One region of the Curtobacterium sp. MCSS17_007 genome, then DNA from elsewhere that is predicted to be linked to it. Evidence: predicted binding sites of a transcription regulator. Region 1 holds the regulator's gene; each other region holds the start of a gene.
What was found. The regulator HrcA, encoded in region 1, represses chaperone genes, less so after heat shock. The targets are predictions, from matches to a motif close to TTNGCACTCGNNNNNNNCGAGTGCNAA.
Positions count from the first base shown of each region.

Region 2: groL (chaperonin GroEL) is a predicted target of HrcA. The motif match lies at 3,229-3,255, and genes of this name have one in related genera.
Region 3: DEJ22_RS00155 (Hsp20/alpha crystallin family protein) is a predicted target of HrcA. The motif match lies at 8,031-8,057, and genes of this name have one in related genera.

Region 1 is NZ_CP126257.1:1,349,906-1,360,430, reverse strand. It holds gene ybeY (rRNA maturation RNase YbeY) at 3-464, opposite strand; gene DEJ22_RS06395 (PhoH family protein) at 461-1,522, opposite strand; gene DEJ22_RS06390 (histidine triad nucleotide-binding protein) at 1,617-1,973, opposite strand; gene DEJ22_RS06385 (16S rRNA (uracil(1498)-N(3))-methyltransferase) at 2,080-2,850, opposite strand; gene dnaJ (molecular chaperone DnaJ) at 2,850-3,962, opposite strand; gene hrcA (heat-inducible transcriptional repressor HrcA) at 4,074-5,096, opposite strand; gene DEJ22_RS06370 (DUF4870 domain-containing protein) at 5,205-5,648, shown strand; gene hemW (radical SAM family heme chaperone HemW) at 5,665-6,900, opposite strand; gene DEJ22_RS06360 (HAD family hydrolase) at 6,929-7,621, shown strand; gene DEJ22_RS06355 (DUF1990 domain-containing protein) at 7,681-8,328, opposite strand; gene lepA (translation elongation factor 4) at 8,420-10,267, opposite strand; gene DEJ22_RS06345 (pyridoxal phosphate-dependent aminotransferase) at 10,498-10,525, opposite strand, start outside.
Region 2 is NZ_CP126257.1:2,894,661-2,905,185, forward strand. It holds gene DEJ22_RS13725 (sensor histidine kinase) at 1-204, shown strand, start outside; gene DEJ22_RS13730 (hypothetical protein) at 404-949, opposite strand; gene DEJ22_RS13735 (hypothetical protein) at 1,073-1,261, shown strand; gene groL (chaperonin GroEL) at 1,567-3,186, opposite strand; gene DEJ22_RS13745 (cold-shock protein) at 3,465-3,668, opposite strand; gene DEJ22_RS13750 (LytR C-terminal domain-containing protein) at 3,839-4,429, opposite strand; gene DEJ22_RS13755 (DUF3263 domain-containing protein) at 4,426-4,725, opposite strand; gene DEJ22_RS13760 (DUF2332 family protein) at 4,823-5,821, opposite strand; gene DEJ22_RS13765 (GNAT family N-acetyltransferase) at 5,818-6,285, opposite strand; gene msrB (peptide-methionine (R)-S-oxide reductase MsrB) at 6,351-6,755, shown strand; tRNA gene DEJ22_RS13775 (tRNA-Thr) at 6,792-6,867, shown strand; gene DEJ22_RS13780 (aldo/keto reductase) at 7,117-8,148, opposite strand; gene DEJ22_RS13785 (alpha/beta fold hydrolase) at 8,386-9,177, opposite strand; gene DEJ22_RS13790 (NAD(P)H-hydrate epimerase) at 9,176-10,036, shown strand; gene DEJ22_RS13795 (2-deoxy-5-keto-D-gluconate 6-phosphate aldolase domain-containing protein) at 10,046-10,525, opposite strand, start outside.
Region 3 is NZ_CP126257.1:29,260-39,784, reverse strand. It holds gene DEJ22_RS00205 (ROK family protein) at 1-137, shown strand, start outside; gene DEJ22_RS00200 (hypothetical protein) at 328-1,560, shown strand; gene DEJ22_RS00195 (beta-N-acetylhexosaminidase) at 1,586-3,280, shown strand; gene DEJ22_RS00190 (TetR/AcrR family transcriptional regulator) at 3,375-3,989, opposite strand; gene DEJ22_RS00185 (MarR family winged helix-turn-helix transcriptional regulator) at 4,042-4,599, opposite strand; gene DEJ22_RS00180 (hypothetical protein) at 4,647-4,829, opposite strand; gene mgrA (L-glyceraldehyde 3-phosphate reductase) at 4,985-6,028, shown strand; gene DEJ22_RS00170 (alpha/beta hydrolase) at 6,143-6,934, opposite strand; gene DEJ22_RS00165 (phenolic acid decarboxylase) at 6,934-7,461, opposite strand; gene DEJ22_RS00160 (MarR family winged helix-turn-helix transcriptional regulator) at 7,525-7,992, shown strand; gene DEJ22_RS00155 (Hsp20/alpha crystallin family protein) at 8,115-8,558, shown strand; gene DEJ22_RS00150 (hypothetical protein) at 8,573-8,887, shown strand; gene DEJ22_RS00145 (manganese catalase) at 8,984-9,865, opposite strand; gene DEJ22_RS00140 (SDR family oxidoreductase) at 9,908-10,525, opposite strand, start outside.

The DNA of each region.
Region 1 (10,525 bases):
CGTCACCGCCCGCGACGCTGCGCGGCGAAGGCGGAGAGGATCTCGCCCTGGAGCCCGAACATCTCGGCCTTCTCCTCGGGTTCGGCGTGGTCGAACCCGAGCAGGTGCAGGATGCCGTGGCAGGTGAGCAGCAGCATCTCGTCGGTGGTGGTGTGGCCGGCGGTCTTCGCCTGTTCGGCGGCGACCTGCGGGCACACGACGATGTCGCCGAGCAGCCCGGCGGGGGTCGGTTCGTCCTCGGTACCAGGGCGGAGCTCGTCCATCGGGAAGCTGAGGACGTCGGTCGGGCCCGGCTCGTCCATCCACCGGACGTGGAGCTGCTCCATCGCGCCCTCGTCGACCAGCACGATCGCGAGCTCCGCGTCCGCGTGGACGTGCAGCGCGTCGAGCGCGAAGGCGGCGAGCTGCTGCACGGCCTGCTCGTCGACCTCGACACCCGACTCGTTGTTGAGCTCGATGCTCACCGGTTGCCTCCTCGGGCGTCGTTCTGGGGGTACGGGGACTGCTGGCGGTCCTGCGGCGGACGACCGCGGCGCTCGGCGCGGTTCGCGCCCGCGGGGTTGCCGGCCGGCGCGGTGCCCCGGCCCCCGGGGCGGTGCCCGGCCTGCTCGGCGAGTCGTTCCTCGTCGTAGACGGTGTACGCGTCGACGATGCGTCCGACCAGCGTGTGACGGACGACGTCCTCGCTGCCGAGCCGTGCGAAGTGGATGTCCTCGACGTCGCCGAGGATCCGCGTCACGAGCCGGAGGCCGGACAGGTTGCCGGGCAGGTCGACCTGGGTGATGTCGCCCGTGACGACCATCTTCGAGCCGAAACCGAGCCGCGTCAGGAACATCTTCATCTGCTCGGGCGTGGTGTTCTGCGCCTCGTCGAGGATCACGAAGGAGTCGTTGAGCGTCCGGCCGCGCATGTACGCCAGCGGCGCGACCTCGACCGTGCCGGCCGCGAGCAGCTTCGGCACGAGCTCGGGGTCCATCATCTCGTTGAGCGCGTCGTACAGCGGGCGCAGGTACGGGTCGATCTTGTCGGTGAGCGTGCCGGGCAGGAACCCCAGACGCTCGCCCGCCTCGACCGCCGGACGCGTGAGGATGATCCGGGTGACCTCGCGACGCTGCAGCGCCTGGACCGCCTTGGCCATCGCCAGGTAGGTCTTGCCGGTACCGGCGGGGCCGATGCCGAAGGTGATGGTGTGCTGGTCGATGGCGTCGACGTACGCGCGCTGCCCGTCGGTCTTCGGGCGCACGGACTTGCCGCGGCTCGACACGATCGGGGTGCCGAACGTGTCCGACGGCCGGCGGTCCTCGTCGAGGATCCGCGCCGAGGTCGGGATGTCCGCCTGGCCGATGTCCTGCCCGCGCTTCACCATGCCGACGAGCTCGTCGACGAGTGCGTGTGCCCTGGCGACGTCGCGCTCCGCACCGGTCAGGGACACCTCGTTGCCGCGGACGAGCACCCGGACGGTCGGGTACTGGCGTTCGACCGTCTTGAGCAGGCGGTCCTGCGGGCCCAGGAGCTGGACCATCGCGATGCCGTCGACCTGGATGTCGACCGTGACGTCCGTCGGGTCGGACACGGGTCGGGCGGTCGGACGGACGGGTTCGGAGTGGACTGGTTCGTCAGCCGGCAAGGAGATTCCCTTCGTGCAGTTCACCTGCGAGGACGTGCGCGTGCACGTGGAACACGGTCTGACCGGCGGCTTCGCCGGTGTTGAAGACGAGACGGAACTGGCCGTCGGCCCGCTCGTCGGCGATGCGACGGGCGGTGGCGACCACGTGGGCGAGCAGGTCGGGGTCGCCCGCTGCGAGCTCGGTGACGTCCCGGTACTGCTCGGTCTTGGGGATCACGAGCACGTGCACCGGCGCCTTGGGCGCGATGTCCTCGATGGCGATCACCCGGTCGTCCTCGGCGACGACCGTCGCGGGGATCTCACGGGCGATGATCTTCGAGAAGACGCTCGGCTCGCTGCTGCTCATGCGTCCATCGTAGGACCCGGGACCGACGCGGGACCGGTGTGGTCCGCCCGCAGCGGAACCGCACCGCGCACCGTGTCCACCAGCGCCGCGGTCACGCCTCCCGGCACTACCAGCGGCCCAGGCGGGTCTGCAGGACCGCCAGCGCCGCGGGACCAGCGGTCGAGGTGCGGAGCACGGTGTCCCCGAGCCGTACCCGGACGGCACCGGCCGCCTCGAGCCGGTCGAACTCCGAGCCGTCGATGCCGCCCTCGGGCCCGACCACCAGGACGATCTCCTCGACGTCTGCCGGCGGTTCCCAGGCGGAGAGCCGCACCGGTCCGACCGGGTCCAGCACGACCAGCGCGCGCCGCGCCTCCCGGTCGACTGCCGTACCCCCGGTGCCGGCACCGGCGGCGAGCTGCGCCGTCGTCACCGGCGCCTGCACGGACGGCACGCGCGAGCGGACGGCCTGCTTCGCCGCCTCCTGCGCGATCGCGGCCCACCGAGCGCGACCCTTCTCGACCTTCGCGCCGTCCCACCGCGAGACGCTCCGCGCGGCCGACCACGGGACGATGCGGTCGACCCCGATCTCGGTGGCCGCCTGCACCGCCATCTCGTCACGACCACCCTTCGCGAGGGCCTGCACGAGCACGAGCGCGGGACGCGGCTCCGCCTCGACGGCGACGTCGTCGACCGTCAGGGTCAGCGTGTCCTTGCCGGTCGACGCGACCGGGCCGGAGACGACCGTGCCCCGACCGTCGGAGAGGCGCAGCGTCTCGCCGACGCGGACCCGCGCCACCGACACGGCGTGGCGGCCCTCCGCGCCGTCGAGCGAGACCGCGTCACCGGTCCCGACGCCGTCGAGGGCGCCGGGGCCGACGAGGTACAGCGATGCCATCAGAAGTTGAAGAACCGGTCGCGGAGCTTGCCGAACATGCCCTGCTGGAAGCGTGCGAGCTGCGGCCCGCCCGCCTTGTGCGACTTGGCGAGCTGCTCGACGAGCTGGCGCTCCTTGTGCGAGAGCTTCGTCGGGGTCACGACCTGCACCCCGACCCGGAGGTCGCCGCGGCCGTTGCCGCGGAGCTTCGTGACGCCGCGGTCCTTGATGACCAGGACGTCGGCGCTCTGCACACCCGGTCGGATCTCGAGCTCGACCGGACCGTCGAGGCCGTCGATCGTCGTCTGGGTACCGAGGATCGCGTCGGTCATCTGGACCTCGAGCGTCGCGAGCAGGTCGTCGCCGTCGCGGCTGAAGACGTCGTGGTGCCGCACCTTCACCTCGAGGTACAGGTCACCGGAGGGACCGCCGGCCGGGCCGACCTCGCCCTGGCCCGGCATCTGCAGGCGGAGGCCGGTCTCGACGCCCGCGGGGACGTCGACGGGGATCGTCCGCCGGGCGCGGACGCGACCCTGCCCCTGGCAGGTCGGGCACGGGTTCGGGATGACGGTGCCGTAGCCGCGGCACGTGCCGCAAGGGGCGCTGGTGACGACGTTGCCGAGCAGCGAGCGGACCTGGCGCTGGATGTGGCCGGAGCCGCCGCAGATGTCGCAGGTGCGCGGGCTCGTGCCGGGTGCGCAGCAGGACCCGTTGCAGGTCTCGCAGACGACGGCGGTGTCGACCTCGACGTCCTTGTGGGTGCCGAAGACGACCTCGTCCAGGTCGACCTCGATGCGGAGCAGGGCGTCCTGCCCACGCTCGGCTCGGCTCCGCGGACCGTTGCCGCGTCCGCCGCCACCACCGCCACCGAAGAAGGCGTCGAAGATGTCACTGAAGCCGCCCGCACCGCCGCCGAAGGGACTGTCGGCCTGCGGTCCGGCGTCGTACCGGCGCCGCTGCTCCGGGTCGCTCAGCACGTCGTACGCGTGCGTGACGTCCTTGAAGCGCTCGGCTGCGTCGGGGCTCGGGTTGACGTCCGGGTGCAGCTCGCGCGCCAGGCGTCGGTAGGCCTTCTTGATGTCGGCATCGGAGGCGTCCGGCTGGACGCCGAGGACGTCGTAGTGGTCTGCCACGTATCCCTCAGTCGGTTTCGGTTCGGTCGGTGGATCGCGGCGGTCGCCGCGGGTCGGTCTGGAGGCACGGACCACGTCCGCGGTGCCGCTCGCGCCGGGCGTGCGGCCCGGTCAATGTTCACCCAGCAGCTTGGACAGGTACCGAGCGACGGCCCGCACGGCGGCCATGTTCGTGCCGTAGTCCATGCGGGTCGGGCCGAGGACGCCCAGACGGGCGACCGCTCCCCCGCCGGCGAGGTACCCGCCGGCGACGATGCTCGTCGCGTCGAGACCGTACTCGGCGTTCTCCACGCCGATGCTCGCGGCGACGGCCACGTCGTCGACCTGCATCTCGCCGAACAACCGGAGCAGGGTCACCTGTTCCTCGATCGCCTCGAGCACGGGGAACAGACCGCCGGAGAAGTCCCGCTCACTCTTCGCCAGGTTCGCCGCGCCGGCCATCACCAGACGGTCCTGTCGGTTGGCGGCGACCTGCTCGATGAGCGTCGCGACGACGACGCCGCCGAGCGTCTGCGCGTCAGGACGCAGCTGCTGCGGCACCGCGCGGAGGGCCCGCGGGACGTCCTGCAGCAGGAGCCCGACGCTCGCACCGTTCACGACGGCGCGCAGCTCCGTGAGCGCGTCCTCTCCCAGGGGGACGTCCGTCTCGACGACCCGCTGCTCGACGCGGGCGGTGTCGGTGATGAGGACGACCATGAGCCGGGTGTCACCGAGCCGGACCAGCTCGACGTGCTGCACGCGGGCGCGCACCATCGACGGGTACTGCACGAGCGCGACCTGGTTCGTGAGCTGGCTGAGCAGGCGGACCGTGCGCCCGAGGACCTCGTCGAGGTCGTTCGGCGCCCCGAGGAAGGTCTCGATCGCGTGCCGCTGCGCGCTCGACAGCGGCCGGGCGGCGGCGAGGTGGTCGACGAAGACGCGGTACCCCTTGTCCGTCGGCACCCGACCGGAGGACGTGTGCGGTGCCGCGATGAGCTGCTCGTCCTCGAGCTGCGCCATGTCGTTGCGGATCGTCGCAGCGCTCACCCCGAAAGCGTGGCGCTCAACGATGGTCTTCGAGCCGACGGGCTCGCGTGAGGCGACGTAGTCCCGCACGATCGCCTTGAGGACCTCGAGGGAGCGTTCGCTGACCATCCGGACCCCTTCCGTTCGATGCTGGCACTCGGACGTGTCGACTGCTGATCCTACGCCCGACCACCGACCGTCCGGCACCGGAGCGGCCCCTCCCGGTACGCTCACCGCATGAGCTACGGACAGCAACAAGGCGGCCCGCAGGACGGCCCCTACGGCCAGCAGCCGGGAGGACCCCGGAACCCGCAGGGACCGCAGTACCCGGCCGGTTACACGCCGCCCCAGCCGATGTCCCCGGAGGACCAACGTCTCTGGGCCACGCTGACCCACATCGGCGGCATCTTCTTCAGCCTCGTCGTGCCGGTCATCGCCTACCTGGTGCTGCGCGACCGCGGGCAGTTCGTCAAGGAGCACACCCGCCAGGCACTGAACTTCCACATCACGATGGCGATCGCCTACCTGGTGGCGGGCCTGCTCACCATCGTCCTGATCGGGTTCGTGCTGCTCCCGATCATCGGGGTGCTCGTGATCGTGTTCGCGATCATCGCGGCGATCGCGGCGAACCGCGGCGACTTCTACCGCTACCCGCTCACGATCGAGTTCATCAAGCAGTAGGCCGCTCGGGCGGAGGTCAGTCGAGCAGCTCGCGGACGACCGCGTCCGCGAGCAGCCGGCCCTGCAGCGTCAGCTCGATCCGCCCCCGCACCGCGGCCGATCCGTCCACGAGCCCTCGGGCGATGAGACCGGCGACACGGCCACGGGCCTCCTTGCCGAGTTCCGCGGTGGCGAGCTCGCCGCGGACCCGCGCCGCGAGGAGCACGCGCTCGACGTACCGCGTGTCCGCGTCCAGGGTCTCGCGCCCGGCGGCCGGCGAATCCCCCGACAGCACCCGGTTCGCGTACGCGGCCGGGTGCTTGACGTTCCACCAGCGGGTGCCGGCGACCGCCGAGTGCGCGCCCGGGCCGACGCCCCACCAGTCGTGGCCCTTCCAGTAGGACAGGTTGTGCCGGCTCGCGTGGGTCGCGGGGCCGTCCGCCCCGTCGGTGCGAGCCCAGTTCGACACCTCGTACCAGGAGTACCCGGCGTCGGCGAGGGTCCGGTCGGCGAGCTCGTACATGTCCGCGGCCAGGTCGTCGTCCGGGGCCGGCAGCTCACCGCGCGCGACCATCCGACCCATCGCCGTGCCCTCCTCGACGATGAGCGAGTACGCGGAGACGTGGTCCGGTGCACAGGCCAGTGCGGCGTCGAGCGAGGTGCGCCAGTCGGCGAGCGACTCCCCCGGGGTCGAGTAGATGAGGTCCAGGCTGACGTCGAGACCCTGCTGCTTCGCCAGGTCGACCACCAACGGCACGCGCTCGGGGTCGTGCGTCCGGTCGAGGGTGGCGAGGACGTGCGGCACCGCCGACTGCATCCCGTAGCTCATGCGCGTGAAGCCGCCGCGCTGCAGGGTCGCGATCGACTCGGCGTCGACGGAGTCCGGGTTGGCCTCGGTCGTGACCTCGGCCCCGGGGACGATCCCCCAGGTGTCGTCGATCGCGCGGAGGATCATCACGAGGTCGTCGGCCGGCAGCATGGTCGGCGTGCCCCCGCCGAAGAACACCGTCGAGACGGGACGGCGCGGGACCCCTGAGCGCTCGAGCACCTCCGCCGCCCAGCGGATCTCCTGCACGGCGTGCCCGGCGTAGTCGTCGCGCCGCACGCCACGCAGCTCCGACGCCGTGTACGTGTTGAAGTCGCAGTAGCCGCAGCGCACCCGGCAGAAGGGCACGTGCACGTAGACCCCGAAGGGGACGTCGCCGGCGCCGGGACCGGGGGTGAGGAGGCCGTCCGCGGGTGCGGGGTCGGCGAGCGGGAGAGCACTCGGCATGGACTCCATTGTCGGCCATGATGGAGGCATGGAGCACCACACCGTCCCCACCACGGTGCTGTGGGACATCGACGGCACCCTCGTGTTGAACGCCGCGTCGCCGGGCAACCTCTACCACCTGGCGCTCGAGCGCGCCGTCGGCCGTGACCTCGTGCTGATGGTCGGGCACCAGCACGGCCGCACCGACGCCGGGCTCATCGCCGAGCACGTTCGCGCGCACGACCTCGACGACGCCCTCATCCCCACCGTGAGCCGTCACCTGCGCGACCTGACCGACGAGCGGTACGGCCGCGGTGAGCGCCGCTCCCCCGCACCGGGCGCGATCGCGCTGGTGCGCCGGTTCGCCGAGCTCGGGTGGCGGAACGGCCTGCTCACCGGGAACTCGGCGCACCGGGCACGGGTCAAGCTCGCCGGAGCCGGGTTCGACGTCGACGCCTTCGACTGGGAGCACTCGTACTTCGGTGACGAGGAGGTCGAGCGCACCGGGGTCACGTCGCGGGCCGCTGCGGCACTGGCCGGCACCCGCGCCGTCATCGTCGGGGACACTCCGCGGGACGGCGAGGCGGCCGACGCCGTGGGCATCCCGTTCGCGGCCGTCGCGACCGGGGTCTACGACGTCGACGCGCTGCGCGGCACGAGCGCGGTGTGCGTCGCGCGGGACTGTCTCCAGGACGCCGGTGTGCTCGAGGAGACGATCGCCGCACTGCAGCCCCTGCGCTGAGCGCTGCGGCTCCGGCGTCCGGCCGCGTTCTTCCGGGACCTCGCTGCGGCCGTGCCCGGTCAGTCGCCGCGGAGCGCCGCCAGGTACTTGGCCGCCATCACGCGCTGCTGCCGCCGCAGGAGCGGTGCCACGAGCGCCCACTTGCGAGACGCTGGCTGCGAGAACTGCCGGACCTGCAACCAGACCGATCCGTCGCTCGTCCGCTCGACCACGAACGACTCCTCGCCCGAGAGCGGGTGCCCCTCGAGCGTGCCGTAGGCGAAGCCCTTGCGGTCGGCCTCGTCGATGATCGACACGACGCGGACCGGCGCGTGGACCGTCTGCCCGAAGGCGTGCATCTCGAGCGTCGCCGTCGTGCCCGCCGTCAGCAACGGCGTACCGTCGGCGGCGAACTTCTCGACACGGGGCGTGCCGATCGAGGCGGGCGCGACCGGGACGCCGTGCTCGTCGAACGTCACCGGGTTGTAGCGGACCTCGTCGTCGTCGGGCTGGTCCTCGACGTGCACGCGGACACCGCTGCGCTCCTGGATCTGCCACGTCAGGGCCTGCGTGACCGCGGTCTCGAAGCGCGCGTCGCCGTGACCGATCCGTGCCCGGGACTCCGCCGGGGTGAAGCCCTCCGGCGGGTACGTCATGAGGTCCGCCGCCTGCGTGGCACCGACGGCGCCGTAGGTCAGGGCGGTCCGGTAGCTGCCGCGGGAACTCATGCCGCCCATCGTACCGGCGACACCGACCGCGCCGTGCCGAGCGCCGATCGCGGACGAGCGGCGACGCCCCGCACGGGGCGGGGCGTTGCTGCTACTTCTTCTTCTCCTCGACGTCCCCCGAGAGGGCGGCGATGAAGGCTTCCTGCGGGACCTCGACCCGGCCGACCATCTTCATGCGCTTCTTGCCCTCCTTCTGCTTCTCGAGGAGCTTGCGCTTGCGGGTGATGTCACCGCCGTAGCACTTCGCCAGGACGTCCTTGCGCATGGCGCGGATGCTCTCGCGCGCGATGATGCGTGCACCGATGGCGGCCTGGATCGGTACCTCGAACTGCTGGCGCGGGATGAGCTTGCGCAGCCGCTCGGTCATGAGCGTGCCGTACGCGTAGGCCTTGTCGCGGTGCACGATCGCGCTGAACGCGTCGACCTGCTCGCCCTGCAGCAGGATGTCGACCTTGACGAGGTCCGCCGCCTGGTCGCCGGTGGGCTCGTAGTCGAGCGACGCGTAGCCCTGCGTCTTGCTCTTCAGCTGGTCGAAGAAGTCGAAGACGATCTCGCCGAGCGGCATCTCGTAGCGGATCTCGACGCGGTCCTCGCCCAGGTACTCCATGCCGAGCAGGGAGCCGCGACGCGACTGGCAGAGCTCCATGATCGCGCCGACGTAGTCCTTCGGCGCGAGGATGGCCGCGCGGACCATCGGCTCACGGACCTCGACGATGCGACCGCCGGGGAACTCGGACGGGTTGGTGACCTCGGTGACCGAGTTGTCCTCGTTCGTGACCTCGTAGACGACGCTGGGCGCCGTCGTGATGAGGTCGAGGCCGAACTCGCGCGAGAGCCGCTCGGTGATGATCTCGAGGTGCAGCAGGCCGAGGAAGCCACAGCGGAAGCCGAAGCCGAGCGCGACGGAGGTCTCGGGCTCGTAGACCAGGGCCGCGTCGGACAGCTTGAGCTTGTCGAGCGCCTCGCGCAGGTCCGGGTAGTCCGAACCGTCGATCGGGTACAGCCCGGAGAAGACCATCGGCTTCGGGTCGGTGTAGCCCGGCAGCGCCTCGGTCGCGGGGCGCTGCGCGCTCGTGACGGTGTCGCCGACCTTGGACTGCCGCACGTCCTTCACGCCGGTGATCAGGTAGCCGACCTCGCCGACGGAGAGCCCCTTCGTCGGCTTCGGCTCGGGGCTGGAGACGCCGATCTCGAGGATCTCGTGCGTGGTGCGCGTCGACATCATCTGGATCTTCTCGCGCGGCTTGATCGTGCCGTCGATCATGCGCACGTAGGTGACCACACCGCGGTAGCTGTCGTACACGGAGTCGAAGATCATCGCGCGGGGCTCGGCGTCCACGGTGCCGACCGGGGCGGGGACCGTACCGACGACCCGGTCGAGCAGCTCGGGGACGCCGACCCCGGTCTTGCCGGACACCCGGAGCACGTCCTCCGGCTTGCCGCCGATCAGCTGCGCGAGCTCGGCCGCGTACTTGTCCGGGTCGGCCGCCGGCAGGTCGATCTTGTTGAGGACCGGGATGATCTCGAGGTCGTTCTCGAGTGCCAGGTACAGGTTGGCGAGCGTCTGGGCCTCGATGCCCTGTGCCGCGTCGACGAGCAGGATCGCGCCCTCGCACGCCGCGAGGGACCGCGACACCTCGTACGAGAAGTCCACGTGACCGGGGGTGTCGATCATGTTCAGCGCGAAGGTCTTCCCGTCGAGCTCCCACGGCATGCGGACGGCCTGCGACTTGATCGTGATGCCGCGCTCGCGCTCGATGTCCATGCGGTCGAGGTACTGCGCGCGCATCGCCCGCTCCTCGACGATGCCGGTGATCTGCAGCATGCGGTCGGCCAGCGTGGACTTGCCGTGGTCGATGTGCGCGATGATGCAGAAGTTGCGGATCGCCTCGGCCGGGGTCGCGGCGGGCTCGAGCGGCGCGGATGCTTGTGGGCTCACGGTTCCTCAGGGGTCGGGACGGTCGAACGATTGTCCCACGCCCGGGCGTCGGCGGCGCGCACCGCGCGCCGACCTGTGGAGACGGTACGGTCGCGCACCTCGCGTGCAGGACGGACGGGGGGCGCGAGTCGGGCCGGCACCGTGCCTCCGGTCCGGGCCGGTCCGGTCCGGTCCGGGCCTCCGGGCCGCGGGTGACACGTCGGCCCCGCCGCCGGCGCAGGCCGCGTCCGTCAGACGGACGCAGCGACGGGCGCCGGC
Region 2 (10,525 bases), 1.5 Mb from region 1:
CAGCGCTTCTGGCGTGCGGACACCTCGCGCGCGCGTGACACCGGCGGCTCGGGCCTCGGTCTCGCGATCGTGTCCGGCATCGTGCACGCACACAACGGGTCGGTCGAGGTGTTCGACACCGAGGGCGGTGGCGCCACCTTCCGCGTCTGGCTCCCCCTGCTCCCCCGCGACTACACCCCGGCCCCGAAGTCCCCCGCCGCCTGACGGGCGCCCGGCAGCCGGCCGCCCGGCCGCCCGGCGAGCCGGCCGCCGGCCGCCGGCCGCCGTTCCGGTCGCAGGACTTGCCGCTCATCTCCGCCCGAGGCGGCAAGTCGTGCGACTCGAACGGCCGCAGACGGCAAGTCGTGCGACTCGGCTGAACGGGCCCAGTCCCCCGGAGGGACCTGCGAGCTACCGGATCGGTTCACGTCCGGGCGGCGAAGGCCTGGCGGAGTCGTTCGAACAGCACCGCGGGTCGAGCCGCGTCTGCAGCCGTCGCGTGCACCACGATCCACCCGTTGACGGCGAACCCGTTCCCACGGCGTTGATCGTGCCGGAAGACGTCGCGCTCGCGGTGGTGGTCGCCGTCGTACTCGAGTGCGATACGGAGCCCGGGCCAGCACATGTCCACCCGTCCGAGGAAGGTCCCGCGTTCGTCGAACACCTCGTGGTTGAGCACGGGCTCCGGGAAGCCAGCATCGACGACGTCGAGTCGGACCAGCGTCTCCATGGGTGACTCGCTCCCCGGTCGCACGGCTTCGAGCGCAGCCCGTGCGAGGACGACTCCGCGCCCGCGTGGACGGAGGGCCCGCGCGAGGTCCTCGACCGTGGCGAGCCCCGCGCGTCCCACGAGGTGGTCGCCGAGGACGACGAGCGCCCGGAGGTCGAAGAGGGTGGCACACTCCGCCCAGGCGCGGGCGGGCGCGCTGACCGGGACGCCGTCCTGCTCGACGGTGTCATCGTCGTGCACACGGTGAGCAGTGACGCCCGGGCGACGCATGAGGCCTGCTGCTCCGACGGTCGCCACGTGGACCTGCGATCCTCCAGGGTGTTCCCTCGGCACCGGCGCTCCCCACAGGCTGGCGGCGGTCGCATGGCTGAAGCGCTGGTCGGGCCGGAGCACCAGGGCGATGCACTCGACCAGGCTGGCCTCGCGATCACGAGGTACGCGGACGCCGTGGACGGGACGCCGGAGATCAGCACGGCGCATGCGGCTCGTACCCTCGCCGGACCGACGAGCTTCAGCGACGGTGAAGACCCGATCCGCCAGGCCCTCAGGTAATGCGCGCGGGGTGGACATGAGTGCATGCTGGACCCACGGAGGGTCACCGCCGGTCGAGGCGGGCGCAGCTGTGGAGACTGCCACCCGCCGAGCCTCCTGTGCGGGAAAAGCACCTGCGTTCCCGTCGCACGACGTGCCGCGCGTGGTCGTTGCCGGCGCACGACTTGCCGTCGCGGAGGAACTTGAGCGGCAAGTCGTGCGACCGGGACTCCCCCGGCGCCAGCCCCCGCACCAGCCCCGCCCCGCCCCGCACGCGGAAGGGCCCCGCACGCGCGCTGCGTGCGGGGCCCTTCCGGCTACCGGGACTAGAAGTCCATGCCACCCGTGGGGTCGCCGGCCGGCATGGCCGGGGTCTTCTCCGGCTTGTCGGCGACGACGGCCTCGGTGGTCAGGAACAGACCGGCGATCGACGCGGCGTTCTGCAGCGCCGAGCGCGTGACCTTGGCCGGGTCGATGATGCCCGCGGCCACCAGGTCGACGTACTCGCCGGTCGCGGCGTTGAGGCCGTGACCCGACTCGAGCTCGCGGACCTTGGCGGCGACGACGCCCGGCTCGAGACCGGCGTTCAGCGCGATCTGCTTGAGCGGCGCGTCGATCGCGACGCGGACGATGTTCGCACCGGTCGCCTCGTCACCCTCGAGGGTGAGCGAGTCGAGCGCGACGGACGCCTGGATGAGCGCGACGCCACCACCGGCGACGATGCCCTCCTCGACGGCGGCCTTCGCGTTGCGGACAGCGTCCTCGATGCGGTGCTTGCGCTCCTTGAGCTCGACCTCGGTCGCCGCACCCGCCTTGATGACGGCGACGCCGCCGGCGAGCTTGGCGAGACGCTCCTGGAGCTTCTCGCGGTCGTAGTCGGAGTCGGTCGCCTCGATCTCGGAGCGGATCTGACGGACGCGGCCCGCGATCTGCTCGTCGTCGCCGGCACCCTCGATGATCGTGGTCTCGTCCTTGGTGATGATCACCTTGCGGGCCTTGCCCAGCAGGTCGAGGGTCGCGTTCTCGAGCTTGAGGCCGACCTCCTCCGAGATGACCTGGCCGCCGGTCAGGATCGCGATGTCCTGCAGCATGGCCTTGCGACGGTCACCGAAGCCCGGGGCCTTGACGGCGACGGACTTGAAGATGCCGCGGATCTTGTTCACGACGAGCGTCGCGAGGGCTTCGCCGTCGACGTCCTCGGCGATGATGAGGAGCTGCTTGCCCGCCTGGATCACCTTGTCGACGACCGGCAGCAGGTCCTTGATGTTCGAGATCTTCGAGTTGACGATCAGGATGTACGGGTCCTCGAAGACCGCCTCCTGGCGCTCCGGGTCCGTGACGAAGTACTGCGACAGGTAGCCCTTGTCGAAGCGCATGCCCTCGGTGAGCTCGAGCTCGGTGCCGAAGGTGTTCGACTCCTCGACGGTGACGACGCCCTCCTTGCCGACCTTGTCGATCGCCTCGGCGATGAGCTCGCCGATGGTGGAGTCAGCGGCCGAGATCGACGCGGTCGCGGCGATCTGGTCCTTCGTCTCGATGTCCTTCGCGTTGGCGAGGAGCTGGTCGGAGACGGCGGCGACGGCCTTCTCGATGCCGCGCTTGAGCGACACGGGGTCGGCACCGGCGGCGACGTTGCGGAGGCCCTCGCGGACGAGCGCCTGGGCGAGCACGGTCGCGGTGGTCGTACCGTCACCGGCGACGTCGTCGGTCTTCTTGGCGACCTCCTTGACGAGCTCCGCACCGATCTTCTCGTACGGGTCGTCGAGCTCGATCTCCTTGGCGATGGAGACACCGTCGTTCGTGATCGTGGGGGCGCCCCACTTCTTCTCGAGGACGACGTTGCGGCCGCGCGGGCCGAGCGTCACCTTCACGGCGTCGGCCAGGGTGTTCAGGCCGCGCTCGAGGCCACGGCGGGCCTCCTCGTCGAAAGCAATGATCTTAGCCATGTGAGTTTCTCGTCCCTCCCGGACGTCGTCATGGGGGTCGTGCTGGCACTCAGCGTGAGCGAGTGCCAACGCCGATTCTGGCACTCGCCGGGTGCGAGTGCAACACAGCCGGGAGGCCCGGGTCGTCTTCCCAGGACATGCTGCGGCACGAGCGCGTCGACCTGGTCGCGGTGCGAGCCCGGGGGCCTCGCGCCTGACCGGTCCGGGCCGCCCCGACCCCGGACACGACGGACGCGCCGCCCCAGACGGGACGGCGCGTCGCGTGGTGTTGCCCGGGTTCAGGCGGGTCGGACGGACTCGGCCTGCGGCCCCTTCGCCCCGGTCCCGACGTCGAACGTCACCGCCTGGCCCTCCTCGAGGACCTTGTACCCCGACATGTCGATTGCCGAGTAGTGCACGAACACGTCCTGGCCCCCTCCATCCACGGTGATGAAGCCGAAGCCCTTCTCGGCGTTGAACCACTTCACGGTTCCGTTGGCCATGATCTCTTGCTCCCTGGTGCTGCTGTTGCGAACGACACGGTCGTCGTCTGGCGATGACTCTTGCCCACGGGGAGCGACAGGGCAAGGGGTGTGACGTTCTTTCACGACGATTCCGTCAGAAATCAACGTGCCGGAAACACGCCTGTCACAAACGTCGTCCGCCGAGCGCGTCAGCCGCCGTAGTCGGCGCCGAGGACGACGCTGACGTCGGCGTTCGGGAAGGCCGCCGACTGCTGGACGGCCGTGATGCCGAGGGCGTCCGCGACGCCCTGCGCCACGGCCTGCTGCTCCGCCTGCTGGTAGTAGACGGTCGAGGTCGTCGCGCCCGTCGTGCCGGCGTCCCCCGTCGAGGTCACCTTCCACCCCGCGGAGGTGAGCGACGCACTCGCGCGGGCGGCGAGACCGGTCGTGGTGGTGCCGTTGAGCACCACGACGCTCGTCGCACCCTGGTCAGCTGGTGATGCCGCCCCCGGTGCCTCCTCGGTCGGGGACGCCGTCTCCGACGGCTCCGAGGGCCCGGCCGACGCGGTCGCGGACGGGCTCGAGGAGCGCGACGGCGAGGACGTCGCGCCCGGGAACGAGTAGCTGCCGTTGAGGAGCGCGAGCACGAGCACGCCGACGAGCACGAGGACCCCGGTCGCGAGCGCGGCCCAGGCGAACGCCGCCCAGCCGCGCCCACGGCGCCGGGCACCACGGTGCGCGCCGACGCGCGGACCGTCGGTGACGTCGTCGAACCGGTCTCGCGGGAATCTCTCGGTCATCGTTCCTCTTCACGGGGATCGGGCGTGGCAGGGGGCGCGACGAAGGAGCGCGCCGCTCGTGCTCGGGTGCGTGCGTGCCGGAGCCGCTGCAGTCGACCGACCAGCTGCGGGTCGAACGCGAGCGCGGCGGGCTGGTCGATCACGCGGTTGAGCACCTGGTAGTACCGCGCCGGCGACATGTCGAACTCGACCCGGATGTCCGCTTCCTTCGTGCGGTCGTGCTGCGCCCGGTCGTGCTCGAACGCGAGCACGCGCTTGTCGAGCTCACTGAGCTCGTCGGTGGGGAGGGCGGTCACGGCACTTCCGGTCACGGTTCGGTCACGGGTCTCGCACATCGTAGGGGTGGCAGGCAGCTGCACCCTGGCACGCACCTGGACTGTCGCGAAGCCCGGTTCAGGCTCCGGGCCGCCGGAACCAGCGCACGCGGACGCCGAACGGGTCGCAGACCGCGAGGGCGACGCCGTCGAGCGAGACCGTGGCGAAGGCGTCCGGGTCCGCCGGGTCCACGTCGGCGGGCAGGGTCTCGGCGACCCCGCGGAGGATGCCGGTCCGCTCGAGGGCGACCCAGTGGACGCCGCGCTCGCGGAGCCGGTCCACCACGCGCTGCCGGTCCGCCCCGGGCACGTAGACCAGGGTCCCGGTGGTGAGCACCACCGGTCGGACGCCGTCCGGCAGCGCGTCCAGGGCGCGGTCGAGGTCACCCGGCAACGTGCCCCGGATCCGGACGGGAGGCACGGCGAGCGTCGCGCGCGCTGCCTCGCGCATCAGGGCGGTGCGGTCCGTCGCCTCGGGCGGGACGGCCTCGACCAGGCGGTCGAACGCCCCGGGCTCGGCGAGGTCGATCGGGTTCGGGTCGAGCGCGACCCGCGCGCCGATGCGGATCGGGGTCGTCGTCGGCGCGGGGGCCGTCCCGCTGGTCTCGACCGTCAGGTGCACCGAGGGCTCGGCGACGGCGGCGTGCACCCGGACGACGCCGTCCGGGGTGCGGTGGTCGAGGGTCACGCGGTCCGGGATCGAGCAGAGTCCGGCCGCCGCCCCGGCGTCGACGAGCCCGAGCGGCCGCTCGTCGGCCGCGGCGAGCGCCGCGAACACCGGGACGACGGGACCGAGCCGCCGCGGGTCGTTGGCCTGCACCGTGGCGGTGGCGAGTGCCGCTGTGAAGGCGGGACGGGCCTCCCGGCCGAGCGCACGCAGGGACCCCGGGTCCGACGGGTCCGCGCCGAGTCGCCGTGCGACCGCGAAGACGAGCTCCGGCTGCCGCTGCTGCTCGGGGACCGCGTCCAGGAGCGCGACCAGATCGCCGTCGACGGACCGCGCCCAGGCCGCGTACGACGGCGACACCGGGGCGATGCGCTCGGCGTAGGCGGCGTACCGCTCGTGCGTCCCGGTCACGGGCGGTGCATGCCGACGTGGCGGATGCCGGCCTCGTCGTACGGCTCGCCGAACCGGACGAAGCCGTGGCGTTCGTACAGGCCCGCGACGTACTCCTGGGCGTGCAGGACGAACGGCTCGTGCCCGTGCGCACCGAGCACGGCGGCGACCAGGCTGCTGGCGATCCCGCGGCCGCGGTGCTCGGGGTGCGTGGCGACCCGGCCGACGACCCAGGCCGGGGCGACGGACCCGGCGGGGTGCGCCTCGTCGGGCGCGGGCCGGACCAGGCGGAGGTACCCGACCGGATCGTCGTCCGCTCCGAACCACCAGTGCTCGGTGTCGGGCTCGCGGTCGCGACCGTCGAAGTCGTCAGCGGTGACCCGCTGCTCGAGCGCGAACACGCGGTTCCGCAGCCGCACGATGCCGTACAGTTCGTCCGTCGTCAGGCGGGTCCAGCGGGCGTGGCGGACGGAATGCTCGGACATCGTCGCGAGTTTACTGAAGGGGTCGGGCATCACCATCGAGCCCCGACCGGAAGCAGGAGGAAGCAATGGCGTACAACGTCGACAAGTCGGACGCCCAGTGGCGCGAGGAGCTCTCCCCGGACCAGTACGCCGTGCTCCGGCAGGCCGGGACCGAGCGGCCGTGGACGGGCGAGCTGCTCGACGAGGAGCGCGCCGGCATCTACACGTGTGCGGCGTGCGGCGCGGAGCTGTTCCAGAGCGGCACGAAGTTCGACTCCGGTTGCGGGTGGCCCTCGTTCTACGAGTCCGTCCGGCCCGAGGCGGTGCAGCTCATCGAGGACAAGTCGCTCGGCATGGTGCGCACCGAGGTCCGCTGTGCGAACTGCGGCTCGCACCTCGGGCACGTGTTCCCCGACGGCTTCGGCACCCCGACGGGTGACCGCTACTGCATGAACTCGCTGTCGCTGAACTTCTCCGAGCAGAGCGAGTGAGCCCCCGACGCGTCCGCCGCTAGGATGGGCGCGTCAGCCGGCATGGCGCAATTGGTAGCGCACCGTACTTGTAATACGGGGGTTGCGGGTTCGAGTCCCGCTGCCGGCCCCAGACATCGGGAGACGAAGGGCCCGGACGGATGGCCGTCCGGGCCCTTCGGCGCGTGGAACGCGGATCAGGGGGCGTTCCGGGCGCTCGACGCGGTAACCAGCCGGTCGTACGTCGATGGTGTCATCGGCCCGGGTGACGTGTCCATGCTTCTGTCCGCTTCCGCGCGAACCCGCACGGATGTGCAGGATCCGGCCGCCTCGTCTGCGTCCGCGCTGGTCGTCCGCCGGGTGGTCGCCGGGAGGCGCCCGGTCAGCGCCCGCCCGTGATCCGGCGTTCGCGCTGTGCGACGCCCGCCGTGCCGTAGGGGTAGTCGTCGACGCGCGGCGCGCTCGCCTCGGTCAGGGTCTGCAGCTCGTCGTCGGTGAGCACGAGGTCGGCCGCGCCCAGGTTGTCCTCGAGCTGTGCGACGGTGCGCGCGCCGAGGATGACGCTGGTGACCGCGGGCCGGGCGAGGAGCCAGGCGAGGGCGACCTGCGACCGCGAGGCGCCGTGGGCGTCGGCGACGGCGGACACCGCGTCGAGCACCTTCCACGTGCGCTCGTCCGCATTGCGGGCCTCCCACGCTTCCATGCCCCGCTGCGGGTCCTCACCGAGCCGGGTCGAGCCGGTCGGGGCCTCGTCCCGCTGGTACTTGCCGGAGAGCCAGCCGCCCGCCAGGGGCGACCACGGCAGCAGGCCGATGCCGGCGTCGAGACAGGCGGGCACGACCTCGTGCTCGATGTCGCGGACGAGCAGGTTGTACTGCGGCTGCAGCGTCACGGGCGGGGCCCAGTGGTGCGCCTTCGCCTCGTACACGGCCTTGGTGACCTGGTAGCCGAGGTAGTTCGAGAACCCGTACGAGCCGATCTTCCCCGCCGACACGGCGTCGTCGAGGAAGCGGAGGGTCTCCTCGACCGGCGTCAGGGCGTCCCACGCGTGCATCTGGTAGAGGTCGATGTGCTCGACGCCGAGCCGTTCGAGCGAGGCGTCGAGGGCGACGCGCAGGTGGCGGCGGGACAGACCGAGGTCGTTCGGGCCGTCGCCCTGCGGGAACCGGCCCTTCGTCGCGATGACGACCTGCTGCGCCTCGGTGGGGTGTGCGGCGAGCCATCGGCCGATGATCCGCTCGGACTCGTTGCCGGAGTAGACGTCCGCCGTGTCGACGAGGGTGCCGCCCGCGGCGACGAACGTGTCGAGGATCTGGTGGGAGGTGGGTTCGTCGGCCTCGCTGCCGAACGTCATGGTGCCGAGGGTCAGCGTCGACACCGATGTCCCGCTGTTGCCGAGGAGTCTGTAGTCCATGTCCGGACGCTACGCCCGGTCTCCCGGATCCGAGGGGTCCCGCCAGTACCCGTCAGGGGGTCAGCCCTGCCCCCTCAGCGCCTCTCGGACAGGGCAGTGCTGGTCAAGAACGTGATTGCGCGCTCTCGGAAGTCGCGCGAGGTCGGCGCAACGAACGGTGTCACTGCGTGGTTCCGCCGCTCAGGAACGCGATCGCCGCGTCCCGGAAGTCGCGCGAGGTCGGCGCACCGAACGGTGTCACTGCGTGGTTCCGCCGCTCAGGAGCGCGATCGCCGCGTCCCGGAAGTCGCGCGAGGTCGGCGCATTGAAGTGGTTCCGCCGCGGGATCTCGAAGAACGACGCGTCCGGTGCCGCCTCGGCCAGCCGCACGGCGCTGTCCCGGATCCCGTCCTCGCTGCCGGCGGCCATCAGGATCGGCTGCGCCGGTGCGTTCTCCGGCGTCGGCTCGACGCTGTTCCGCATCCCCTCGACCATCGCCACGAGCGCCCGCAGGTCGTTCCCCTCGACGTTCGCCGCCATCTGCAGGTAGCCGTTCGTCACGCGGTCCTCGACCGGGGTGCCGTCGGCGATGTACGCCTTCGCCTGGTCGACCGCGACGCGACGCATGGGGTCGGCGTCGGGGATCCCGCCGAGCACGGCCCGCGAGATGCGGTCCGGGATCCGCTCGGCGGTGTGCCAGCCGACGCGGGCGCCGAGCGAGTACCCGAGGAACGCGACGTCGTCGAGCAGGTAGGTGTCGATGACGGTGGTGACGTCGGCGACGAGCAGGTCCATCGAGTACGCGGACGGGTCGTGCGGCTTCGACGAGGCCCCGTGTCCGCGCTGGTCGAGCGCGACGACGCGGTACCCGGCGCGGACGAGGTCCCGCGTCCACCCGGAGGCGTGCCAGTTGAGGACGGCACCGGAGGCGAAGCCGTGCACGGCCACCACGACGGGGGCGTCCGGCTCGCCGAAGTCGTACGTCGCGAGCTTCAGGCCGTCCGGGGACATCACGGCACGGGGACGGGGCGCTTCGGGGACGAGTGACATGGCGCGACCAGGCTACCGGGGCATGGTGGTCGTCATGGACGGCTACGGCGGCGATCAGGTCCGGGCGGCGGAGCGGCCGCACCTCGAGGCGGGGGAACCCCTCATGCAGCGAGCTGCGGACGGGTTGGCACGGATCGTCGGCGAGCTGCTCGACGACCCCGCGGTCCGCCCGCAGGACGGGCCGGGATCGGTCCTGCTGCTCGTGGGCAGCGGCGACAACGGCGGCGACGCCCTGTTCGCGGGAGCGCGGCTGGCGGCGGACGGGAGGCACGTGGCGGTGCTGCGCGTCGGCTCACGCGTCCACGAGGCGGGCCTGGCAGCGGCGCTGGACGCCGGGGCACGCCTCGCCCCACCGGCACGGCCGGACCGCCGCTGGCGCGTCGCTCCGGATCCGGCGGCGTGGGCCCCGGACGGCCCATCCGACGCAGGCGCCGGCACCACCGGCGCGGCCGACATCCTGCAGGCTGCCGCGACCCCGGACGCCGAGCACCTGGCGGCGGTCGCCGCCGAGGCCGCCGCGGAGGCCGACCTCGTGCTCGACGGCATCCTCGGCATCGGGGCGGGCAGCGGCACTCCCCTGCGTTCCCCCGCTCGGCAGGTCGTCGACGCGATCCGCGAGCTCGCCCGCGACCAGCGCGCCCCGTTCGTCGTCGCCGTCGACGTGCCGAGCGGCATCGACGTCGACACCGGCGCGGTGGCGGACGACCACGTGCTGCACGCCGACGTCACGGTGACGTTCGGCGGTGTGAAAGCGGGTCTGCTCACCGGCCCCGGGGCGACGCTCGCGGGACGGATCGAGCTCGTCGACGTGGGGATCGGCGCGGACCTCGCGACCATGGAGCCGCTGATCCGCACCTGACCGCTGGTGTCAGGCCGCCCCGGCGTCCACCCCGTGCACGACGTCGGGGCGCGCCTCGAGCCAGGTGTCCACGAAGTGCCGGTAGTTCGCGGCGATCACCTGCTCGGCCGCCTCGTGGTCGAGCCCCCGCTGCACCACGTCGTCGAGGGCGTCCTCCCAGTTGCTCCGTCCGATGGCGAACCCGACGAAGCCGTCGACGGGTGCGGCCACGCGCAGCCAGTGGTCGAGCTGCTCCTCGGGGGCGTCGCGGCCGAGCACGATGCACTGCACGCGGTCACGACCTCCGGCCCGCGCCGCGGCGACGACGCGCTCGGCGTCCTCGGTGCGGTCGAGGCCCTCGAGCTTCCACACGTCCGGCTCGACACCGTGCTCCTGCAGGTACCCGATCGTCTCGACGACGAGGCCGGGCCGGACGTCGCGGTCGTAGTCGTCGGCCTGCGCCTGCTGCTCGTCGGTCCCCGGCACCAGGAGCTCGACGAGGAACGCCCG
Region 3 (10,525 bases), 1.3 Mb from region 1:
ACGACGCCGCCCGCACCTCACCCTTCGTCGCGTCGCTCGACCTGTCGGCTCGCGTGCTCCTCGCGCCCACCGACCAGCCGCTCGCCGCACTCGGTGCCGCGTTCCTCGCACCCGAGTCGGCCGTGACCGCCGCCTGACCGCGGTCGTCCGGTCGCCCCTGCACCTTCCAGAGTCCTGTTCCACCGATCGCCGCACCACCGCGGCGGGAGTGAGCACACCATGACCGAGCCGTACCGTCCCTCCGACCCAGCCGGACCGCGACCGCGCGACGGCCTGGTTCCTGCTCGCCGTCACCCGCACGCAGCCGTTCCGCCGGGCACGGGTCCGGTGAGCCGGCGGGGCCTCCTGTTCGGGACCGCCGGTGCTGCCGTGGCACTGGCGGTGTCCGGCTCGCTCGGGACCGCCCGACCGGCGGCAGCAGCGACGGCGGCGGCAGCGGCAGCGCCCTCGGCCACGTCGATCGCCGCCGCGTCGGCGTTCCTCGCCGCCCGGATGGACCAGTACGGCTCCGGCTCGACGCTCCGGGTCCCGCAGAGCTACACGGGCGGTGCCGAAGGGGCGTCCGGGTTCGTGTCGAGCTTCGCCTACGACGACGCGATCGTGATCATGGCCTGGGTGTCAGCGGGCGACGCGACGAGCCTGGGGTACGCGACCGTGCTCGCGGACTCGCTCCTCTGGGCGCAGGCCAACGATCCGTACCGCGACGGACGCACCCGTGCGTCGTACCAGCCGGATCCCTTCCGGACCGCGGACGGCCCGTACATCGGGTCGCCCGCCGCCAACACCGGCAACCAGGCGTGGGTGGGCATGGCGTTGCTCCGCCTGTACCGCGCGACGCAGCAGCCGCGGTTCCTGCAGGGCGCGCTCCGGCTCGCGCAGTGGATCCAGTCGGTCGCGTGGGACGGGCAGCGGTCGCCGGTGGGCTACACGGGCGGACGCGACGGCGGCGACGCCGCGATCACCTACAAGGCCACCGAGCACAACATCGACGTCGGCGCCTTCTTCACGATGCTGGCGAGCATGTCCGGCGACCCGGTGTGGTCCTCCCGAGCACGGTCGGCGTTCTCGTTCGTCGCGGCGATGCGGGACGGCGCGACGGGACGCCTCTGGACGGGCACCGGAGCGGACGGCGTGACCACCAACCGGTCGCCGGTGCCGGGTGACGTGCAGAACTGGGCGTACCTCGCCACGCTCGACTCGCAGTACTCCCCCGCGGTCACCTGGGTGATCACCACCCTCGCGGCGTCGGACGGCGGGTACAGCGGCTCCGCCTACAGCACCGCCGACGTCTCGAAGGTGTGGTTCGAGGGCACGGCGCACCTCGCCCTGGCCGTCCGTGCCCGTGGCGCGACCGGCGACCCGGCCCGGTACACCGCGCTGGTGACGAGCATCGAGGACGCCCAGGCACGCGCACGGAACGGTGACGGTCGCGGGATCGTGTCCGCCTCGAGCGACGGGCTCGTCACCGGCTTCGGCGACACCTACAACCAGACACTCCACCTCGGCGCGACCGCCTGGTACCTGCTCGCAGCCCGCGGCACCAACCCGTTCCGTCTCTGACCCACCACCGGAAGGCAGCTCGCCCATGCTCATCCCCCAGCCTCGATCCCGCGTCGACGGTGTCGGCTCGTTCACGCTCGACGAGCGGACACGTGTCACCGCGGACCCGGCAGCGGAACCCGTCGCCCAGTACCTGCAGCAGGTGCTGCGCGCCTCCACCCGACTCCCCCTGTTCGGCGCCGGTGGTGCGACCGACGTCCCCCTGATCGCGCTGCGGATCGCCGCCGACCCCGCCGATCTGCCGGCCGGCCCCGGCGGCGACCGCAGCGAGGCCTTCCGGCTCGAGGTCACCACGGACGGCGTCACGGTGACCGGTGGTGGGCCCGCCGGTGTCTTCTACGGCGTCCAGGCGCTCCTGCAGCTGCTGCCCGCGGACGTGTACCGACGCGGGCAGGTCCGCACCGACGGGTGGACCCTCCCGGTCACGGTCGTCGAGGACGCACCGGCCTTCGCCTGGCGTGGGGTCATGCTCGACGTTGCCCGGCACTTCCGCACGACGGCCGAGGTCCTCCGCCTGGTCGACCAGCTCGCCGTGCACCGGATCAACCGCCTGCACTTCCACCTCACCGAGGACCAGGGGTGGCGCATCGAGATCAAGCGGTACCCGCGGCTCACCGAGGTCGGATCCTGGCGCACCGAGTCCCAGGTCGGTGCACACGTGCCGGACGCCGACGGCACGCTCCGGGTGGCGGGGAAGGACGGCCGACCGCACGGTGGGTCCTACACGCAGGACGACATCCGCGAGATCGTCGCCTACGCCGCCGACCGGTTCGTCACCGTCGTGCCGGAGATCGAGACGCCGGGGCACGTCCGCGCCGCGCTGGCCGCGTACCCGGAGCTCGGCGTGCACCCGGAGCGGCAGCTCGACGTGTGGACCGAGTGGGGCATCGCGCACGACGTCATGAACGCCGAGGAGCGCACCGTGCAGTTCTTCCGCGACGTCCTCGACGAGGTCGTGACGCTCTTCCCCTCGGACTACATCGGGATCGGCGGTGACGAGTGCCCGAAGGACCAGTGGGAGGACGACCCCCGGACGCAGGAGCGCATCCGGGAGCTCGGCCTCGCCGACGAGGAGCAGCTGCAGGCCTGGATCGTCGGGCAGCTCGCGGCACACCTCGGGTCGCACGGGCGTCGGGCGTTCGGGTGGGACGAGATCCTCGAGGGCGGGACGCTGTCCCCGTCGGCGACCGTCGTCTCGTGGCGCGGGCTGCAGGGCGCGATCACCGCCGCCCGACGCGGGCACGACGTCATCTCGACCCCGGACGACCAGGTCTACCTCGACTACCGGCAGAGCGACCTGCCGAACGAGCCGATCCCGGTGTCGATCGTGCTCACCGTCGACGACGTGTACGCGTTCGACCCGGTGCCGGCGGAGCTCACCGAGGAGGAGCGGGCGCACGTCATCGGCGGTCAGGCGAACATGTGGACCGAGCACGTCGACACCGTCCGGCGGCTCGACTACCAGCTGTTCCCGCGCGTCGTCGCGCTCTCCGAGGCCCTGTGGTCCGCGGACGTCGCTCGCCCCCGGGACGTCGAGGAGTTCCGCCAGCGGCTCGAGCGGCACCTCGAGCGGCTCGACGCACTCGGCGTCGAGTACCGGCAGGAGTCCGGCCCGCGTCCGTGGGAGGAACGGCCCGGCGTCCCCGGTCGTCCGCACAGCCGCGAGGAGCGCGCTGCGTACATCGACGCCGTGACCGCGAACATCGCGGACGGCGCGTAGAGCATCCGGACGGGAGGCGCGTCGCGGGGCCGACACGCGCCTCCCGTCCGTCGGTGGTGTCGGACCGGTGTCGCGGGCGACGCCCGAGGCGGGTTCAGTCGGCCGCAGCGGGGATGATCGACTCGAGCAGCCGGAGCACCCGCTCGCTGTCGACCGCCTCCGGGTCGAGCAGCCACTGCACCTGCAGCCCGTCGGACGCGGCGATGCCGAGGCTGGCGAGGTCGACGGGGTCGAGGTCGGCGCGGATCCGCCCGGCGGCCTGGTCGGCGGCGATGAGCTCGGCCAGGTCGGCCCGCAGGCGGGTGAACCGCTCGCGCATGAAGTCGCGCGTGGCGGGGTGACCCTCCTGCACGGCGTCGGCGGCGAGGGTCGTGTAGAGCTGCACGAGCCCGGGGACGCCGCGGTTCCGCGAGGCGCTCTCCCGCATGTCGCCGATCGCCGAGCGCATCCGGTCGGGGGCGTCCTGCTCGCGGACCTCGTGCTCCCGGTAGACGGCGAGGAGCAGCTCGTCGCGGCTCGGGAAGTAGTGCCGGAGGGCGGCGTGCGTGATGCCGAGGGCGTCCGCGACGGAACGGAGCGACGACGCGTCGACGCCCTGCGCGGCGACCATGCGGATCATCTCGTCGAGGATCTGCGCACGGCGTTCGGCTCCCTTGCGGTACCCGCCGCGCCGGGGCGGGGTCGCGTCGTCGTCGACCTCGTGCGTCATCCCCCCAACTTACCGCTGGAAGGTTTTCGCGCCACCCCGGGGCGCGGGCCGGTCAGGCGTCGTTCGGCTCGGCCGCGCCCTCGGGGTCGACCGTGTACTCGTCGACCGGGGTCGGCGTGCCCTCGGCGAGCGCGTCGGTGATCTGCGACAGGCACCGCGCGAGGATCTCGTTCTCCTCGCTCGACAGGTGGTCCATCACGCCCACCACGGCCTCGTGGAAGCGCGCGTAGGACGAGTCGATCTTCTCGGCGGCCTGCACCGTGGGCTCGAGCACCTGCGCCCGGCGGTCGGTCGGGTGCGGCACCCGCACGATGTCGCCCTTGGTGACGAGGCCGTCGACGATCTTCGTCACCGAGGCGTTCGAGACGTTGAGCATGACGGCGAGGTCCTTCGGGCCCATCGCCCGGCCGTCCCGGTGCGCCTGCAGCATGTAGCGGACGGTGAGGAACTCGTTCTTCGTCAGGCCGCTCTCGGCGCGTGCCTGCTCGAGCTGCTGCTCCTCGGCGTGCTGCAGGCGGAGCAGGGCGTCGACGGCGACCTTCGCGGCCTTCGACCGCGGCTCCCGGGCGTAGAGGTGCACGTGCTCACGGCGGACGACGGTCAGTGGCATCTGCTGGTGGGGTCTCTCTGTCGGGCGGGTCCGGTCGGAGCGGGCGGCTACGCGGTGGGCGCCGTGAAGAAGTCAGCGTACGACGGTTCGCTGCGCGTCGACAGGAGCGAGGGGTCCTGGACGCGGCGTGCCACGTAGGCGTCGATGACGGCCGGGTCGGTGAGTCCGACGCGCGTGTGGGTCGCGGAGACCCGTGACGAGCGCGGCATCCCGGAGTACGTGCTGTGCATGAGTGATCCCGCCTTCCTGCTTCGTTGCCGTCCTGGTCGGACAGCAGGAACTGTTTCACAACGCGAACAATCAGCGCAACGAACCTTCAGTCTTCTGTACGGTTCGCGCGGCCGGCCGGGAGTGCGGGCCGCGGGGACGGGCCAGGATGGGACCCATGGCCTACACCGCCGCGGACGACCGCTACGACTCCATGCCCTACCGCCGGACCGGCCGCTCCGGTCTCGACCTGCCACTGCTCTCCCTGGGCTACTGGCACAACTTCGGCGACGACAAGCCGTTCGAGACGCAGCGGGCGATCAGCCGCCGGGCGTTCGACCTCGGCATCACCCACCACGACCTCGCCAACAACTACGGCCCGCCGTACGGCGCCGCGGAGGTCAACTTCGGCCGCCTCATGCGCGAGGACTTCCGCCCCTACCGCGACGAGATGGTGATCTCGACGAAGGCCGGCTGGGACATGTGGCCCGGGCCGTACGGCCAGGGCGGAGGGTCGCGGAAGTACGTCCTCGCCTCGCTCGACCAGTCGCTCGAGCGGATGGGGCTCGACTACGTCGACGTCTTCTACTCGCACCGCCTCGACGCCTCGACGCCCCTCGAGGAGACGATGGGCGCGCTCCACACCGCCGTGCAGCAGGGCAAGGCGCTCTACGTCGGGATCTCCTCCTACGACGCCGAGCGCTCCCGCCAGGCCGTGGAGATCCTGCGCGACCTGGGCACGCCGCTCCTCATCCACCAGCCCTCGTACTCGATGCTCAACCGCTGGATCGAGGACGAGGGCCTGCTCGACGCCGCCGGCGACCTGGGCTTCGGCGTGATCGGGTTCACCGCGCTCGCGCAGGGCCTGCTCACCGGGCGCTACCTCGACGGGGTCCCGGAGGACTCGCGGGCCGCGGCCGGCAAGTCCCTCGACGCCGGGTCCCTGACGGACGAGGTCGTCGAGCACCTCCGGGCGTTGGACGACATCGCGTCCGAGCGCGGCCAGAGCCTCGCGCAGCTCGCACTCGCCTGGGCGCTGCGCGACGAGCGGGTGACCTCGCTCGTCATCGGTGCGTCGCGGGTCGAGCAGCTCGAGCAGAACGTCGCGGCGCTCGGCAACCTGTCCTTCACGGAGGACGAGCTGCGTCGCATCGACGAGCACTCGGTCGGCGTCCTCGACGTCGACCTCTGGTCGGGGGCCCGTTCCGGTCAGGTCAGCTGACGCCTCGACCCCTCCGACTCGGGTCGGATCGCGGAACGCAACGTGGGCGGTTGCTCGCAGCGGTAGGACGCTGCGTGCTGCCGCCCACGTTGCGTGTTGCGGAAGGGGCGACCGTCAGGACAGGCCGAGGCGCTCGTCGAGCAGCGCCAGGAGCCGCTCACGGAACGGGACCGACGACCAGCCGTGGTCCGCACCGTCGACGACCGTGAGTCGCGCGCCCGGCAGGAGTTCGGCGTAGCGGCGCCCGTACGACACCGGCACGATCGCGTCCTCGCTGCCGTGCACCACGTCGGCCGGCCCACGGTAGCCCGACACCGGCCCGTACACGTCGAGGTCGTCCTGCACGTCGGCGATGAAGGCGCTGCCCAGTGGCATCCCGCCGAAGTCGAACCAGCCGCGCTCCCGCACCGGGGCGAGCGGCTGCCCCTGGATCTCGTCGTGCTTCGTGATGTCGTCCACGACGACACCGGCGGGCGACCAGAGCGTGAGCGTCCTGACGAGCGACGGCACCCGCGCCGCGGCGAGCGCCGACTCCACCGCGCCGAGGCTGTGCGCGACGACGTGCACGCCCTGCCCGCGGTCCGCGGCCCGCACCATGGCGACGACCTGCTCGACCTCGTCGCGGATCGTGATGTCGGCGAACTCCCCGTCACTGACGCCCTGGCCCAGCCGGTCGTGGCTGCGGACGACCGCGCCGCGGGCGACCAGGTGCCGTGCGGTCTGCACGAACAGTTGGTGCCCGCCGAGCGCGCTGTCGCTGAAGCCGTGGACGAGCAGCACGGCCGGTGCGTCGGCGGCGGCGCCGTCCTCCGGCTCCCACTGCCAGCCGCGGATCGTGCGGCCGCCGTGGTCGAGCGTGGTCGGGGTGGTACGGGGGTCGACGCCCCGCAGTGGCGCGGCGGCCATCAGTTCGTCCGGTCCGCCCAGCCGGCCGGCAGGTCGCCGGGAGCGGTGTCGACCACGGTCTCGTCGTCCTCGCCCACGTGCTCGAACAGCGTGATGTGCGCGAACTCCGGTACGACGTAGATCGGGTACGTGGGGCCCTCGTCGCGGTACCGCTGCATCTCGTCCAGGTGGTCGTTCTGGAAGAGCACGGTCTTCGACCCGTCGAGCTCGATCCAGCGCGGGAAGAAGATCGTGCCGTGCAGGACGCGCTGCTCGGGGAGCACGTTGACGACGACGCTCGTGCCGGTCGGCTCGTTCCAGGAGACCTTGTAGACGCCGGCGGCGAGCGCCACGAGGTCGACGGTCTGGTCCTTGACCCAGCGACCACCGACGTGTCCGGTGTGGATGCGGTAGTCGATCGTCGTGGCGTTCTTCACGTACATCTCGTACTGCCAGCCGTTGGCGTACGTGTACACGAAGCGGTGGCCGACGATGCCGGACAGGTCCTGGGGCGGCTCGGGGTGCTCGACGGAGGTCTGGATGGTCATGCAGTCGAGTTTGCTCCCGAATTGGTTTTGTTGCAAACATCCACCGCTGCTAGGTTGCCGTGTGTGCAGGGGACGGACGGCTCGGACGCCACGACACAGGTGGCCCGCAGGCTCAGCGACCGCATCGGCCCCTTCCGCCGAGCGCTCCTCCGGACCTCCCGGGCCGTCGCCGACCTCCCCGACGTCCCGGACGCCCAGGTCGAGGTGATGCGCGCCCTGTCCGACAGCACCACCACTCCCTCGGCCCTGGCGCGGCGCCTGGGCCTCGCCCGGTCGACCGTGAGCAACCTCGTCTCGGCGATGGAGTTCGCGGGCCTCGTCGAGCGCCGGCTCGCGCCCGGCGACGGACGACGGACGGAGCTCCGGCTCACCCCCCTCGCCGAGGAACGCCTCACCGCCTACGACGAGGCCTCCACGACCGTGCTCGTCGAGGCACTCGGACGCCTGTCGAGCGAGGACCGGGACGCCCTCGCCGCCGCGCTCCCCGCTCTCGAGCGCCTCCACCGCGAGATCGCGCACCGCGACGTCTGACAGCACGGGCGCACTCCCAGCGGTCTCCGAGCGGCTTCTTGGCACTCCTGAGGGGAGAGTGCTAGAACGGACGGCAGTTGAGTCGAGGGGACTCAACGAGGACCACGAAGGAGTTGATCTCGATGACGATGCAGTTCGACCCGTTCCGCGAGCTCGACCGACTCGCCGGCTCCCTGCTCGGTGCCGGCGCCGGTGCTCCCCGCTCCATGCCGATGGATCTCTACCGCACCGGTGACCACTACGTCCTCGACGTCGACCTGCCGGGCATCGACCCCGGCTCGGTGGACGTCGACGTCGACGGCTCGGTGCTCACCATCCGCGCGGAGCGCACGCTCGGCGCCCCCGAGGGATCGCAGTGGCTCACGCGCGAGCGCCAGCCGGGCACGTTCGTCCGACAGCTGACGCTCGGTGACCACCTCGACACCGCGCGCATCAGCGCCGCCTACGACAACGGCGTGCTGAGCGTCACGATCCCGGTCAAGGAGTCCGCGAAGCCGCGCAAGATCGACGTCACCACCGGTGGCGGGGCGCAGCAGCTCGCGGTCGGCAGCGGTTCCGCCGAGTAGTCCGGAGGGCGCCGGTGACGACAGTCCTCAACGCGCTCCTCGCCGTGGTGGTCGTGACCGCGGGCCTCGTGGTCACGAGCCTCGATCGCCGGACGGCCGCCCTGCTCGGTGCCGGTGGCAGCACGGTGGGCAGCTTCCTCACCTGGGTCGTCGCTCCGCGGGCGTGGACCGACGTGGCGATCGTGCCCTGGGTCGCGGCCGTGGCCGGGACCGTCGCGTGCATCGCGCTCTGGAGCGCGGTGCGCCTCTACTCCGGCATCTTCGAGCCGACGCGCGCACCGCGTGACGACGACACGGCCGCGCTGGCGACGGTCGGTGCGGAGACGTGACGGCGTGACCACGTGACGGACGGGAGGCCCGGTGCCAGCTGGCACCGGGCCTCCCGTCCGTCTGCGGTCACTTCAGGGGACCGACCGGCGGGACCGTCACTCCTTGTTGAACGTGTCCTGCACGAGCCCCGCGGTCTTCTCGACCACGTTGGGGATCTCGGTCGTGCCGTAGAGACGGACGTCCGGGTGTGTGGGCGGCGGCATCGGCACCGAGGTGGTGGGGCCGTCGTGGTACGAGTACTCGCCCTTGCCGTCGAACGACGGACCGCTCGCCCACGGGCCGTCGGCCGCCGCCTTGCCGTCGGAGAAGTTGAGGTACTGGTAGTTGACCTCCTGGTTCTCCTTCGACTGCGGGAAGTTGCTGGGCACGGGGAACCCCTCGACACCCTTCTCGCGGAGCTCGGCCGCGGCGGTCGCCCACATGTTCTGGTGCATGGTGTCGCGGGCGATGAGGAACGAGAGCAGGTCCCGCACGCCGTGGTCGTCGGTCATGTGGTAAAGCCGGGCGGCCTGGACGCGGCCCTGCATCTCGGCGTTCTCGTTGGCGGTGAAGTCGGCCAGCAGGTTGCCGGACGCGGTGATGTACGAGCCCTGCCAGGGGTTGCCGTTGCTGTCGACCGGACGCGCGCCGGCGCCGGCGACGATGGCGTGCTGCACGTCCGTGCCGCCGACGATCGCGGCGACCGTCGGGTCGTCCTGCAGCGCGTCCTCGGTGATCCCGAGCGGGCTCTTCTCGAGCAGCTGCGCGATCATCGTCGCGAGCATCTCCACGTGGCCCATCTCCTCGGCGCCGATGCCGAACACCATGTCCCGGTACTTGCCCGGGATGTGCATGTTCCACGCCTGGAACTGGTACTGCAGGGCGACGGAGATCTCACCGTACTGACCGCCGAGCACCTCCTGCAGCTTCCGGGCGTAGATCGCGTCGGGCTTGTCCGGGGTCGCCTTGAACTGGAGCTCTTGCTTGTGGAAGTACAACTCGTTCTCCTGTCTGGTTGGTGGTGGTGGTCGCTGGGGGGTTCAGAGGATCGGCGTGCCGCCGGTCACGGCGACGCGGGCGCCGGACACGTAGCTGCCGTCGTCGCTGGCGAGCAGCACGTAGACGGGTGCCAGCTCTGCCGGCTGCCCCGGGCGGCCGAGGGGCGACTGCTTGCCGAACTGCTCGACCTCCTCCGGCGGCATGGTCGACGGGATGAGCGGCGTCCAGATCGGTCCGGGCGCGACACTGTTCACGCGGATGCCGCGCTCCCCGAGCAGCTGCGCGAGCGCGGCCGACAGGTTCGCGACGCCGGCCTTCGTGACGTCGTACGGGGCGAGGTTCGGCTTCGGGTTGTCGGAGTTCACCGAGCTCGAGCCGATGATCGACGACCCCGGGCCGAGGTGCGGCAACGCAGCCTTGACCAGGTGGAAGTAGGCGCTGAGGTTCGTCGCGAGGGTGTGGTCCCACTCCTCGTCGCTGATCTCCTCGATGGTCTCGTGCGTCATCTGGTACGCGGCGTTGTTCACGAGGACGTCCAGACCGCCGAGCTCCTCGACCGCGGTGGCGATGATCGAGCGGCAGGTCGCCGGGTCGCTCACGTCGCCGGGCAGGAGCACGGCCTTCCGACCGGCCTCCTCGATCCACCGCTTGGTGTCCTG